DNA from 3 places in the Zhaonella formicivorans genome. Region 1 is predicted to be linked to each of the others. Evidence: riboswitches for the same ligand, from Rfam matches in the RefSeq annotation. Region 1 holds a riboswitch; each other region holds the start of a gene.

Region 1 (4,379 bases):
CAAAGCAGGGGAGATAACGGAGGTAGGTAAAACGTTGGGTTGGTTTCAAGATAAGATGAGCCGTTTTGCTGTTCAGGCGGTAACTGAAAGCCCGGAAAAGCTGCCTCCCGATTTGGTGGAAGAGAGAGGGCTGGGCGGTCAGACTCCGGCGCTGAAACAGTTTTCAGCAGATAAGACAAAGGCCAATAGTATTAAGTTTGCCGGGAGTTGCTTGAGCAGCTGCCACTTGAATACCACCCAAGGAGATTCCTCGGCGAGCAGAGTAAATAGGCCACCGGAAGAACAAAAATATTTGGGCGGTTGTGCAGCCTGCCATGTCCAATATCAACCCGGCAGTACTTATCAGGGCGGAGATCCGACTATTGACAAAGCAGAACCGGGGCATGCTCCCAAGCATCAGCTGACTACTGCCATAGCCTACTACCAGTGCAACGCCTGCCACAACCAGGGTGTGCATTCCATTGCCAAAATGGAGTTTTACCCCAGGGATGATGTGCCGCCCAGCGCTGTAACCAGCCCTGTTGCGGACAGGTACCAGGTGTATTATATTGCCCAGGAGCGTTATGCCAAATGTGAGGTCGAACTGGACTGTATCGACTGCCATACTCGCAATGAGGTTATGGGCGACGGCCATCTGTACGGCAGCAAAAGTAAGGCCCAGGTTATCCGCTGTTACAACTGCCACGGCACAACCCAGGAGCCTCCCAAATGGTCCCGCATAACCTCAGGGGATGACCCTGCTATTTGGGCCTCCGGTTATTTCCACAAAGACTTTCCTGAACTAAAAGTCGGGGATATCGTGGCCTTGACTCTCAGGGGAGAGCCCATGCTGAACGTCCGCCTGGAAAACGGTAGGGCAGTGTTATACAGCAAAATCGACGGCCGCAAAGTACCCATACCCCTGGTTCAAGGCAGCGCCTGCCAGCAAAAGCCAGACGAGCAGAAAGGGGAAGATTGTCACACGTGCCATAGTGTGGCGAAGTGAAGAAAGCATAGCCCGCAGGCTAGTTTGAAATGATGATATTTTTATAGAGTATGACGAGAAGGAAAATACCGTTAAGATGATCTCCAGCGATAAAGAAGCTTCCGTGTTCGTTGATAATTATTTAAGCAGCGTTGGTCAAACAATTCAATCGCTCAAAATAAGGGCAAATGTTGGACTAAGAAATAAGCTTATACTGGAACTAAAGGCACGATCAAACCTTTCAATCAGGCAAATTGCAGAGCTACTAGGAATAGATAGAAATATTGTTCAGAGAGTAAAATGAGTCAGAGAACCGTCCCCTGACTCATTGAAAATTTTCCCTTGATTTTTCTTTTTGTTAGAGTTATCATTTGAAGTAGAAAAATAAAGCAAAGATGTAAATAGGTGCCTTCTTATTGAAGGATAATAGGGAATCGGGTGCAAGTCCCGAACGGTCCCGCCACTGTAACCGTGGAGTACCTTGCAAGAACCACTGTTCCTCATTTCAGCAGCTGAATAAGGGGGATGGGAAGGAGCAAGGAAAGCTATGATGCGGAAGTCAGGAAACCTGCCTGTTTACTGCGCGTTCTCTCGCAGGAAGAGATCGTAGCCTGAGGATGATGGTAAAGTCCTTGGCCATAACTTATTATGGCTAAGGACTTTTTAGTTTACCTATGCTCTGACTTTAAACATGACGGTTATGCCAATGTTCTTACTTAGGTTATTTTAAAAATCATATCTAAGCCGTTAACAGGTGCCCTATAACTAGGGATAATAGGGAAGACCGAAACAGGATCTAAAGAAGTGATTCTGGAAACGGCGCGGTCCCGCCACTGTAGTCGGGGAGTTTCCTCAAAGTTAGCCACTGGGCAGTTCCCGGGAAGGCAGAGAGAAACAGTGACCCGTGAGCCAGGAGACCTGCCTGTTAGCAATATGTTTGTGGATGATGGTAAAGTCCTCAACCTTTTGGTTGAGGACTTTTTTTATAAATAAAACAGGAGGGAGAAAACAATGTCATTGTTAAGAAGTGCCTTAGAGGGTGTTGTAACCCCGGAAATGGAAAAGGCAGCAGAGCAGGAGGGAGTCAGACCGGAATTTATCAGACAGGGGGTTGCTGAGGGGAAAATCGTTCTACTCTGCAATTCTAACCATCATAATGTTGTACCGGTAGCCATTGGTGAGGGCTTACGGACCAAGGTCAGCGCAAGCGTGGGCTTATACGGCAAAAATGCCAGAATTAGCGAGGAAGTAACCAAAATAAGGGCCGCCGTCGAGGCAGGCACTGATGCCATCATGGACTTAAGTGTCAGCGGCCCTATTGATGCCATGCGTAGAGAGGCACTGGCTGTTACCTCTAAACCGTTGGGAACACTTCCCTTGTATCAAGCGCTGGCAGAGGCAAGCGAAAAATACGGTTCATCTCTAAAGATGCAAGAGGAAGAACTTTTTGAAGTTATTGAACGGCAGGCCGCTGACGGGGTTGACTTTTTGGCGCTGCACTGCGGCACTACCATGGATGTCATAGAACGGGCCAAGAGAGAAGGCAGAGTCGACCCGCTGGTTAGTTACGGTGGATCGCACCTGATCGGGTGGATGGTACATAACCAAAAGGAAAATCCCCTCTATGAAAATTTTGATCGAGTTCTTGAGATTGCCGCCAAATATGATGTAACCCTTAGTTTCGCAGATGGCATGCGACCGGGTTGCCTTGCCGATTCTTTAGACGGCGCCCAAGTACACGAGCTGGTGATTTTGGGAGAACTGGTACAGCGGGCGAGAGCAGCAGGTGTTCAGGTAATGGTGAAAGGTCCTGGCCATGTTCCCCTTGATCAGCTCAAGGCCACAATAACACTGCAAAAGAGCCTATGTAAAGGAGCTCCGTATTTTGTATTCGGCCCCTTAGTCACCGATACTGCTGCCGGTTACGACCATATTAGCGCTGCCATCGGAGGTGCAATAAGTTCATGGGCAGGAGCGGAGTTTATCTGTTACGTGACACCTGCCGAACACATTGGCCTACCGGATTTAGAACAGGTACGGCAAGGTGTAATTGCCGCTCGGATTGCGGCCCATTGTGGAGACCTGGCGAAAGGATTGCCGCAAGCGGTAAAATGGGACCTGGAAATGTCAGTGGCCAGGAAAAATCTTGACTGGGAAAAACAGATTGCCCTGGCTATTGATCCTGCTACAACTAGGAGAGTGTGGAAAGAGAGAAGCGGTGATTTTTCATCCAAATGTTCAATGTGTGGGCCATACTGTGCTATGGAAATAGTTTCCAAGTACCTGGGTAATAAAAAACACGCTTGTTAACTTGTTAAAAGGAAGGGGATAATCATGACTCAAGTTTTAGCTGCCCGTGCCGGGAAAATCACTGAGGAGATGGAAATAGTAGCTGCCCAGGAGAATGTGGATGTGGAATTGATCAGGCAGGGAGTTGCCGAAGGGACCATTGTTATTCCAAAGAACAAAAACCGGAATCGTTCTAAGCTTTGCGGTATCGGAAAAGGTTTGGACATTAAAGTCAATGCTTTAATTGGCACTTCCAGTGACCGTGATCAAATGGAGATGGAGGCCAGAAAGTTAAAAATTGCGGAAGAGGCAGGATGTCACTCCTTCATGGATTTAAGTACAGGAGGAGATATTGACGGCATGAGAAAGCAAACGCTGTCTTTGGCATCGGTTGCGGTGGGTAGTGTACCTCTTTACCAGGCCGGTGTGGAAGCCATTCAGAAAAAAGGCAGCATCGTGGCGATGACACCTGATGATCTGTTTGAAACTATCGAAAAGCAGGCGGCCGATGGCCTTGATTTTATGGCTATTCACAGCGCTTTGAATTTTGAAGTGCTGAATGCGCTGCAAAAGACGGGCCGAGTTACCGATATCGTCAGCCGGGGCGGTTCTTTTATGACAGGCTGGATGCTGCATAACCAGAAAGAGAACCCACTCTATGAACAATTTGACCGTTTACTGGCCATTATGAAGGAATATGATGTGGTCCTGAGCGTAGGCGATGCTATTCGTCCCGGTTCCACTGCCGACTCCCTGGATGAGCCGCAGCTTAAAGGGTTAATGGTTGCAGGTCAACTGGTAAAAAGGGCGTTGGAAGCAGGAGTGCAGGTTATGGTGGAAGGTCCCGGCCATGTCCCGTTAAATCATATTGAGGCTACCATGCTGTTGCAAAAACGGTTATGTCACAACGTACCTTACTACATTTTGGGCTTTTTAGCCACCGACGTAGCGCCGGGTTATGACCACATTACCGCCGCCATTGGCGGAGCTTATGCCGGCATGTGCGGTGCCGACTTTTTGTGTTATCTAACGCCCGCGGAACATTTAGGACTGCCAACTGAAGAGGATGTTAGAACAGGTGTTATAGCGGCAAGGATTGCCGCCCATGCTGCCAATATTGCCCGGC
Region 2 (4,379 bases), 700 kb from region 1:
AATACTGAAAAAATTACGTGACTTAGGATATAAACTGGATTGGGAGAGGGTTTTGGCACTGGCAGGAGAAGGCAGCGTCGGAAGGCCGCACATAGCTCTTGCCTTAAAAGAAAAGGGATACGTGGCCACCGTGGAGGAAGGATTTCAAAAATTCTTAAACCGTGGTGCTCCGGCTTTTGTACCGAGAAAAAAATTACATCCTCAGGAGGGTATTGATCTGATTAAAGCGACCGGAGGGGTGGCTGTGCTCGCCCATCCTGGTTTGCTGGGTGATCAGCGCCTGGTCAAAGAATTGATTCTGGCAGGCATACAGGGGATCGAGGTTTATTATCCACTACATAGCGAGGACGACAAGAGAAATTATTTGAGCTTATGTAAAACATACAAGCTAATTGCCACCGGGGGTTCCGATTTTCATGGCATAGGCACTGAAAGCAAAGCTGAAATCGGGGCCGCAGTGGTTCCCTACCATGCAGTTAAAGCTTTGGAAAAAGCAAAAGGAGGAGTAGGAAATGGAGCAAGCTAGCAGGGTGAAAAAACTGGGTTCGGCTATTTTTAGTGAAATGGATAAATTGAGCAAAGAAGTTAAAGCCCGCGGGGTGGATATCATCAATTTGAGTATAGGGAGTCCTGACCGTCCGCCGGCGCCTCATATTGTGGAGGCACTACAAGCTGCTGTAGCCGACAAGAGTATTTATGGCTACGCTTTAACCCAGGGGCTGGATGTTTTCAAGGCTGCCGTAGCTGAGTGGTATGGTAAAAGATTCAATGTCCAGTTGGATCCGCAGAATGAAGTGCTCTCCTTAATGGGGTCACAAGATGGTCTTGGCCATATTTGCTTGGCCTATTTAAACCCGGGGGATATTGCTTTAGTTCCCGAACCGGGATATCCTATTTACACAGCAAGTGTAATGTTGGCCGGAGGTAAGAAAGTTGCGGTGCCCCTTCAAGCAGACAATAATTATTTGCCCAAGTTGCAGGATATACCCGAAAAGGTTGCCCGCGAGGCCAAACTGTTGTTTTTAAATTACCCCAATAATCCTTTGGCAGCAGTGGCTGACTATGAATTTTTCTCGGAAGTGGTTGATTTCGCAAAAGAATATGATCTGATCGTCTGTCATGATAATGCTTATTCAGAACTTGCTTTTGACGGCTTCCGACCTATTAGTTTTTTGCAGGTTCCGGGTGCAAAAGAGGTAGGGGTGGAGTTTCATTCCTTTTCCAAGACTTATAACATGGCTGGATGCAGAATAGGTTTTGTAGTCGGCAATCGTGAAGTTATTGCCGCTTTAACTGCAGTTAAAGCGAATTTAGATTACGGCATTTACAAAGCTGTGCAGTTAGCTGCAGTGGCTGCTTTAACCGGGCCCCAGGATTATGTGCGGGAAAACGCCGCTGTCTACGCCAGAAGAAGGGATGTACTGGTGAATGGTTTAAGAGACCTGGGGTGGGATATGCCGAGACCAAAAGCAACTATGTTTGTCTGGGCACCCTTGCCCAAAGGATACACCGATTCCTACGCTTTTGCTGTAGAACTTTTACATAAAACCGGCGTAGTTGTGGTGCCCGGTATAGGATTTGGTCAACTTGGTGAGGGATATGTACGCATTGCCCTGGTAGAGGAGGAAGAAAGATTACGGGAAGCAGTAGCAAGGATTAAGGCAAGTTTTGATTTCAAGGTTACGGAAAATAAACCGGCCTAGGTAAATTGAGTTGTCAATAAAACCATTGCCCGTGCATATAATTTTATGGGAATTTTTCTATGGACGGGTGTGGTACTGTTGGATAGTCTTAAAGAACAAGAACTTTTGAAACGGATTAGTCAGCTGGAAGAAAAAGTAGCGCAACTGAGGGTAAGCCGCCGCGTTCTGATCCAACTTGTTGAAAGAATAGAGCGGGAAAAGGCTGAACTGCTTCAGCGAGCGGAAAGGGAAAAACGCATTTTAAAACTGCAAAACGCCAGGTATGCGCGCTTAATCTTCGAACGGAACAGACAGCTAGCCCTGCTGCAAAATAAACAAAGCCAATAACCAAGGCAGCTCCTGATACGTTTGTTTTATAACTTGTCAAAAAAATGGGTATGAGCTATAATTGATACTGATCAGTTAATTCTCAGTCCAGCTGACAAAATTTTAAAAATTTTAATATAAAACCTCATGGGTGAAGTTACAGGAGAAGGGAATCAGGTGAAAAGCCTGAGCGGTCGCGCCACTGTAACGGGGAGAAGCCTCCATAGCCACTGGTTAAACCGGGAAGGCGGAGGAAGGAATGAACCGTAGCCAGGAAACCTGCCTATAACTTTGCGCAATGTCCTTCGCGTTAAGGGACAGGCGTTAAGCAGCTTATTAAGACCTCAGCCAACCTAGCGTAGGCGAGGTCTTTTTGTCTAATCTGAAAATATACTGTATCGTTTTTTGCCAATCGCTCCAGAGTCATTTTCATCCTATTGTTGGTGCCGCGCTAGCGGGCATTGGTGCTTACTCTGAAAACATAAGTTCATTGGAGGGTAAGAGGGGTGAGCTTTTGCCAGGAAAAATTTTTCTAGTTACCGGTGGGACCAGAAGCGGTAAAAGCGCTTTTGCCGAGAGACTGGCCGCGCAAATTTCCGCTGTTGTTTCTTATATCGCTACAGCTGTGATTACTGATGAAGAAATGCAAGCTCGGGTTGACTTGCATCAGCGGCGCAGGCCTGCTGGTTGGGAAACTTTGGAAGAACCGTACTGTGTATCGGACTTGATAGGGAAAATTGGGGCACCGGAGAAAGTTTTTCTTTTGGACTGTTTATCTGTCTATGTGAGCAATTTGCTTTGGAGGAATAACGCTGATAATGATGAAGAAAACAGGGCAGCGGTGCTCGCTGAAGTCCGGGCGATCTTACAAGCAGCTAAAAACACGGGTTCAACACTGATCATTGTCTCCAGCGAAGTAGGCTTGGGCCTGGTACCAGACAACCGCTTAGGCAGGTTTTACCGTGACCTTTTAGGTGAAGCGAATCAGGAAGTAGCAGAGACTGCTGAGGAAGTTTATTTCGTGGCGTCCGGGATTCCTCTGGCGCTGAAGCGTTTGCACAAATTTATGCAATCTACTGAAAGGGATTGAAAATGGACATGTATCGCTACTATGAAGGGAGAATGTGGAAGAGGGGTTACACCACCGGCAGCTGTGCTGCAGCCGCAGCCAAGGGGGCTGTATTAGCTTTGGTCAAAAATCAGCAAGTGAAGGAGGTCGAAATTGTAACACCTCTCAATACCACGCTCACAATTCCTGTGCATGCTCTAGAAATCAATCAGAAAAGCGCAACCTGCAGCGTAATCAAGGATGGCGGCGATGATCCCGATATAACTCACGGGTTGGAAATCAAAGTTAAAGCCGTAATGAAGGGATCTACAATAGAGATTAGAGGTGGTAAGGGAGTTGGAACTGTTATGAAACCGGGTTTAGCAGTGTCTCCCGGTCAGCCGGCTATAAATCCGGTACCTCGAAAAATGATTCAGGAAGCAGTGCAGCCATTGCTGGAGGCAGGTCAGGGGGTCGAACTGGAAATAATTGTGCCTGGGGGAGAAGAAGCAGCAAGAAAAACCCTTAACCCTAAATTAGGTATTGTAGGGGGAATTTCCATTCTAGGTACTACAGGAATTGTGGAACCTATGTCGGAGGAAGCCTTTAAGTCTTCCCTAGTTCCCCAGATCAGCTTGGCTTTGGCCATGGGATATAAAACACTAGTGCTGACTCCCGGCAGGATGGGGCAAAGGCGGGCCATGGAAAGGTGGAGGTTGCCGGAAGAAGCAGTTGTGCAAATGAGCAATTTTGTCGGTTTTATGCTGCAGGAATGCTGTCAACGACAAGTTGCAAATTTAATCCTGTACGGTCATATTGGCAAATTAATAAAAATAGCCGGTGGAATCTTTCACACTCATAGCAAAGTAGCCGATGCCAGGTTAGAGATTCTTACCGCCCATGCAGCTCTACAAGGCGCTTCTATGGAGGTGATCGACGCCATTATGGGGGCCAATACTATCGAAGAGGCAGTAGGAACCGTAAAAGAAGCCGGAATGGATTTTCTTTTTGAAAAGTTAGCCCAGAGAGTCAGCGCCAAAGCAAGCGAATTCGTACAAGGGAAAATTAAAATTGGCACTATCCTTACCTCTTTAAGTGGGGAAACTCTGGGACAGGATGAAAGTGCTTCGCTATTATTGGAGGAATTGAGGTGTAATTGAGTTTGCTACACGTAGTTGGTATTGGACCAGGGAGCAGGGATTATTTAATTCCGAAAGCAGTGGACACTGTAAACAACGCCCAGGTTTTGGTAGGCGGCAAAAGAGCCTTAGCCCTTTTTCCCGAACACCGGGGTGAAAAAATGGTAATCACCGGCGATCTGC
Region 3 (4,379 bases), 230 kb from region 1:
TGTTTTATTGGCTTTCAGGTTTTTCAAAAGAGAGGTAGCTCCTCTTTCCCGGTCCATCTCTATTTTGGAGTTCAACCCGATTTCCGCCACCTCTTGCTTCAAAGCATCCAATTGTCTCGTGTTTCCTACCTTGCCTTTGGCTTTTCCTTGCAGTAATTCACCGCTTTTTTTGTGCGGCTTAGATTTACCCGAATTGTTTCTCATGTAGCCTCTGGGCCAAATTAACCAGAGTACACCTCCTTATATTTTAATTCCCTGTTAGTTTAGGTTAGGAGGTCGAAACTTATTCAGTACCGGCGTACTGTTTTACGAAGACTGTACTTTTGACGGCATTAGCTGCTGGCGACTGGTGACTGAATAAAGTTTTATAAGGTATTGCTAAAACCTTATGTCTTTGGTATAATTAGGGAAAACAGAATAGCTTTGGAGCAAGTGCTTTGCTGAAAATGCAAAGCCGAGAGGGAAGCCAGTGGGAATCTGGCGCGGTCCCGCCACTGTGAAAGGTAGCCTTGCTATATTGAGCCACTGTTCGGCAATTAACCTTGTATTAACTTAAGGGTTATGAAAGTAAATTGCTTCGTATGGCAGTATGCAGTTTAACCAAAATGTCAGTATTGGGTTAAGTGCCGAATGGGAAGGCATAGTAAGGCAATGACCTTGAGCCAGGAAACCTGCTTGTTCTGAGCTCGCAGTTGAACCCACGGTAGATGGGGAGTGAGTCTTAACATTTTTTTTCGGTTTGTAAGCCCTCTGCCTGTCGGTTGGAGGGCTTTTTGCTGTTATAACTTATACTTTTGAATAGGTTCTTTGTCCCGAGGGATAAAGAGTAAATGGAAGCTATTCATATTTTCCGTATGTACAGCAAGGGGAGGGAATGCCAAAATTCTACTTGGGATTCCTGGTGATCCTTGAATAGCGGTCCGGCCTGTTCTAATCGCATCTTCACCTGACCGGGGAGGTGGTTAGATAAGGCTGCCCTTTTTGAAGCTTATCCTCCCTAGTTTGTAAAACTAGGGTATTTTTTTGAACACCATACAACAGCGCTTTTACTCTATACAACATGGACGAGGGGGAAAGGGTAGCGGTGATTTTAGTTTTGGCCGGTACGAAGGAAGGCAGGGAAATCGTCAACCTCTTAAGCCGGGAAGGGCTGCAGGTGATGGTGGCTGCTCTTACCGACTACGGCAAGGAACTGGCAACTGAAACTGCAGGGGAGATATTTCCCGGTGAATTATCATACGATAATTTGAGCCGGGTACATGAAAAGCAATGCATAGACCTGGTAGTTGATGCTTCTAACCCTTTTGCTACCTCAGCCTCACAGCTGATTGGCAGTTTTTGTCGGGATAAAATGCTCCCCTATGTCCGTTATGTCAGGGAAAGAGTAAACATTCCACGGCATCCTTTAATTCATCCTGTCAACTCCTGGGAAGAAGGGGTGGAAAAGGCTTTTAAGCTGGGCAGTACGGTGTTTCTCACTACCGGCAGCAATAACCTGGAAGTTTTCCTTGGACACCCGGCCGCCAAGGGGAAAAGAATAGTGGTGAGGGTTTTGCCGGATCATAACGTCGTGAAAAAATGCCAGGAATTGGGTTTAAGGCCAAAAGATATCATCGCCATGCAAGGCCCCTTTTCCAAAGAAATGAACAGGCTGATGTTCAAGACTTTTAACGCCTCCGTAGTGGTTATTAAAGAAAGCGGTCGGGCTGGAGGGACGGAAACAAAGATGTCCGCAGCCTTAAGTTTAAAAATCCCCGTTGTGGTGATTAAACGGCCTGCTTTAAGCTGGGGCAACGAAGTTCAAAACTATGAGGCTTTGCTGGCGGCAGTGGCCCAATTTAAAAAGATGAGGTGACTCAAAATGAAAGCAACCAAAAGGTCAATGTATATTCTGTATTTTATGGCGACATTTTTGACGGTTCCGCAGGCAGCTTACGCTATGCATATTATGGAAGGATTTTTGCCGGCTCCTTGGGCTGTTTTTTGGACGCTGTTAAGTTTGCCATTTGTTCTTTTGGGCTTAAAGTCCATCAAAAAAATAACAAAGCAGAATCCAAATCTAAAGTTGATGTTGGGAGTAGTGGGGGCTTTTGCATTTGTTCTTTCTGCCCTAAAAATGCCCTCCGTAACAGGAAGCTCTTCCCATCCGACGGGAGTGGGGTTAGGAGCCATTATTTTTGGACCTGCCGCTATGTCAGTTCTAGGAAGCATTGTGCTTCTTTTTCAGGCGCTCCTTTTGGCCCACGGCGGATTAACCACGTTAGGTGCCAATGTTTTTTCGATGGCAATTGTTGGTCCTATTGCTGCATATGGTATATATAAGCTTGGGGATAAATTAGGCGCGCCTGTGTGGTTATCTGTATTTTTGGCCTCCGCTATAGGAGACCTGTTAACCTATGTTACTACCTCGTTACAGTTAGCATTGGCCTTCCCGGCTTCTACAGGAGGGTTTATGGTTTCAATGGCCAAATTTATGGCTATTTTTGCCGTAACCCAGCTCCCCTTAGCTATCAGCGAAGGCTTGCTTACAGTACTTGTTTTTAACACGCTTAGCGCCTATAACAAAAATGAACTGCAGGAACTGGCGGTTCTAAAGAAGGAGGCAAAGGCATGAGTACTACAGCCAAAAACATGATGCTTATTTTATTGGTTATTATCTTAGCTGTTGTTCCTTTACTGTTGAAGAGCGGGGCTGAGTTTGGCGGTGCCGACGGCCAGGCAGAAGCGGTTATTAGTGAATTAAATCCTGAATACCAAGCATGGGCCTCGCCCATCTGGGAGCCGCCCAGCGGGGAAATCGAGAGCTTGCTCTTTGCGCTGCAGGCGGCTTTAGGCGCCGGCTTTATTGGCTATTACATAGGGGCTTCACGGGCTAAGGCTAAAAACAAGGGGAATATTTAACAATGCTGAGCATCGACCAGTATGCCTATTCCAGCGCACTTAAAGATGTTCATCCTGTGGAAAAATTCATCTTTGCCATAAGCTTATTGCTAATTTGCCTGCTGGCTGATTCACTGGTCATTTCTGTAATTGTGATTGCTTTAGCGGCCATAGCCACAGTGGGTATGGCCAGGATTCCCGGAAGTTATTATGCTAAAATGCTGCTCATGCCTTTGGCCTTTCTGCTGCCGGGAGTTTTGACCGTCATGCTTTCCTTCGGGGACCGGGCTGCCGGTTACTGGCAGGAAATTAATCTGGGAGCGGTTATTATCGGTGTACGCTATAGAGACATGGTTTTGGCAGTAAATCTCTTTTTTAAATCCCTGGGGGCTGTCAGTTGCCTGTATTTTCTTGTTTTAACCACGCCTATGGTCGATCTGATTTGGGTATTGAAGAAATTGAAGACTCCCGGGCTGTTCCTGGAACTGATGGGGCTCATCTACCGTTTTATTTTTGTCTTATTGGACACTGCGGGCAGGATGTATATTTCACAGGCCACCAGGCTGGGTTACGCCTCCTGGAGAAACTCCTATCATTCGCTGGGAGGGTTGGTTGTCAACCTGTTCGGCAAATCCTTGCAAAAATCCCGGGAATTGACGGTGACAATGATGGCCAGATGCTATACCGATGCCATCAATGTACTGGATAATGAGTATGTCTTATCGAAAAGAAATTTGGCGGTAATCGGGTTTATTGATCTGGCAATGGTCTTGCTGGCGTTATATTTAGGGGGTGGGCTTGCTTGGCTGATCTGATTTTGGAGGCAGTGAACTTGAGTTTTACGTACCCCGATGGCACCAAGGCGTTAAATAGCATAAATTTAGCCATCGAGCGGGGGAAGAAGGTTGCGGTTTTAGGCCCTAACGGTGCGGGGAAGTCGACCCTGTTTTTGCATTTTAACGGCGTTTTAAAACCAGCCAGCGGTAAGGTCCGTTTTGCTGGGAATGATATATCCTATCAGCACAGCGCCTTGATGGAACTGCGCCAAAACGTGGGCATCGTTTTCCAGGACCCGGATAGCCAGCTTTTTTCCGCCAGCGTCCGGCAGGAGATTTCCTTTGGTCCTTTAAACCTGGGCCTGGACAAGGTTGAGGTGCTGCGCCGTGTTGAAGCTGCAATGGAGGCTACGGAAATCTGCCATTTGCAGCATAAGCCTACCCACCTGTTGAGTTACGGCCAGAAGAAAAGGGTTTCCATTGCCGACATCCTGGCAATGGAACCGGAGGTGCTGATTTTTGATGAGCCTACTGCCTGGCTGGACCCAAGGCATTCCAAGGAGATTATTGACTTAATTAATAGGTTTAACCGGGAAGGGAAGACTATTATCCTGTCTACCCACGATGTGGATTTGGCTTATTCCTGGTCCGACTATATTTATATCATTATCAACGGGCAAGTGGCAGGAATGGGGGAACCTCAGGAGATTTTCCAGGATGGCG

What was found. Region 1 has a riboswitch for cobalamin ahead of thiC (phosphomethylpyrimidine synthase ThiC). Riboswitches for the same ligand answer to the same signal wherever they lie in the genome.
Region 2: it holds a riboswitch for cobalamin, as region 1 does, so the genes downstream of both, cobU (bifunctional adenosylcobinamide kinase/adenosylcobinamide-phosphate guanylyltransferase) here and thiC (phosphomethylpyrimidine synthase ThiC) in region 1, are expected to answer to the same signal.
Region 3: it holds a riboswitch for cobalamin, as region 1 does, so the genes downstream of both, cobK (precorrin-6A reductase) here and thiC (phosphomethylpyrimidine synthase ThiC) in region 1, are expected to answer to the same signal.

The regions. Positions count from the first base shown of each region.
Region 1 covers NZ_CP085524.1:1,711,031-1,715,409, reverse strand. The annotation lists gene EYS13_RS08480 (hypothetical protein) at 1-985, shown strand, start outside; cobalamin riboswitch at 1,351-1,554, shown strand; cobalamin riboswitch at 1,700-1,904, shown strand; gene thiC (phosphomethylpyrimidine synthase ThiC) at 1,976-3,274, shown strand; gene bzaB (B12 lower ligand biosynthesis ThiC-like protein BzaB) at 3,299-4,379, shown strand, end outside.
Region 2 covers NZ_CP085524.1:1,009,004-1,013,382, reverse strand. The annotation lists gene EYS13_RS04990 (PHP domain-containing protein) at 1-526, shown strand, start outside; gene EYS13_RS04985 (LL-diaminopimelate aminotransferase) at 513-1,703, shown strand; gene EYS13_RS04980 (translation initiation factor 2) at 1,782-2,030, shown strand; cobalamin riboswitch at 2,142-2,310, shown strand; gene cobU (bifunctional adenosylcobinamide kinase/adenosylcobinamide-phosphate guanylyltransferase) at 2,524-3,099, shown strand; gene cbiD (cobalt-precorrin-5B (C(1))-methyltransferase CbiD) at 3,102-4,217, shown strand; gene cbiE (precorrin-6y C5,15-methyltransferase (decarboxylating) subunit CbiE) at 4,220-4,379, shown strand, end outside.
Region 3 covers NZ_CP085524.1:1,938,623-1,943,001, reverse strand. The annotation lists gene EYS13_RS09580 (hypothetical protein) at 1-204, opposite strand, end outside; cobalamin riboswitch at 414-693, shown strand; gene cobK (precorrin-6A reductase) at 1,085-1,855, shown strand; gene EYS13_RS09570 (energy-coupling factor ABC transporter permease) at 1,862-2,614, shown strand; gene EYS13_RS09565 (energy-coupling factor ABC transporter substrate-binding protein) at 2,611-2,901, shown strand; gene cbiQ (cobalt ECF transporter T component CbiQ) at 2,904-3,695, shown strand; gene EYS13_RS09555 (energy-coupling factor ABC transporter ATP-binding protein) at 3,683-4,379, shown strand, end outside.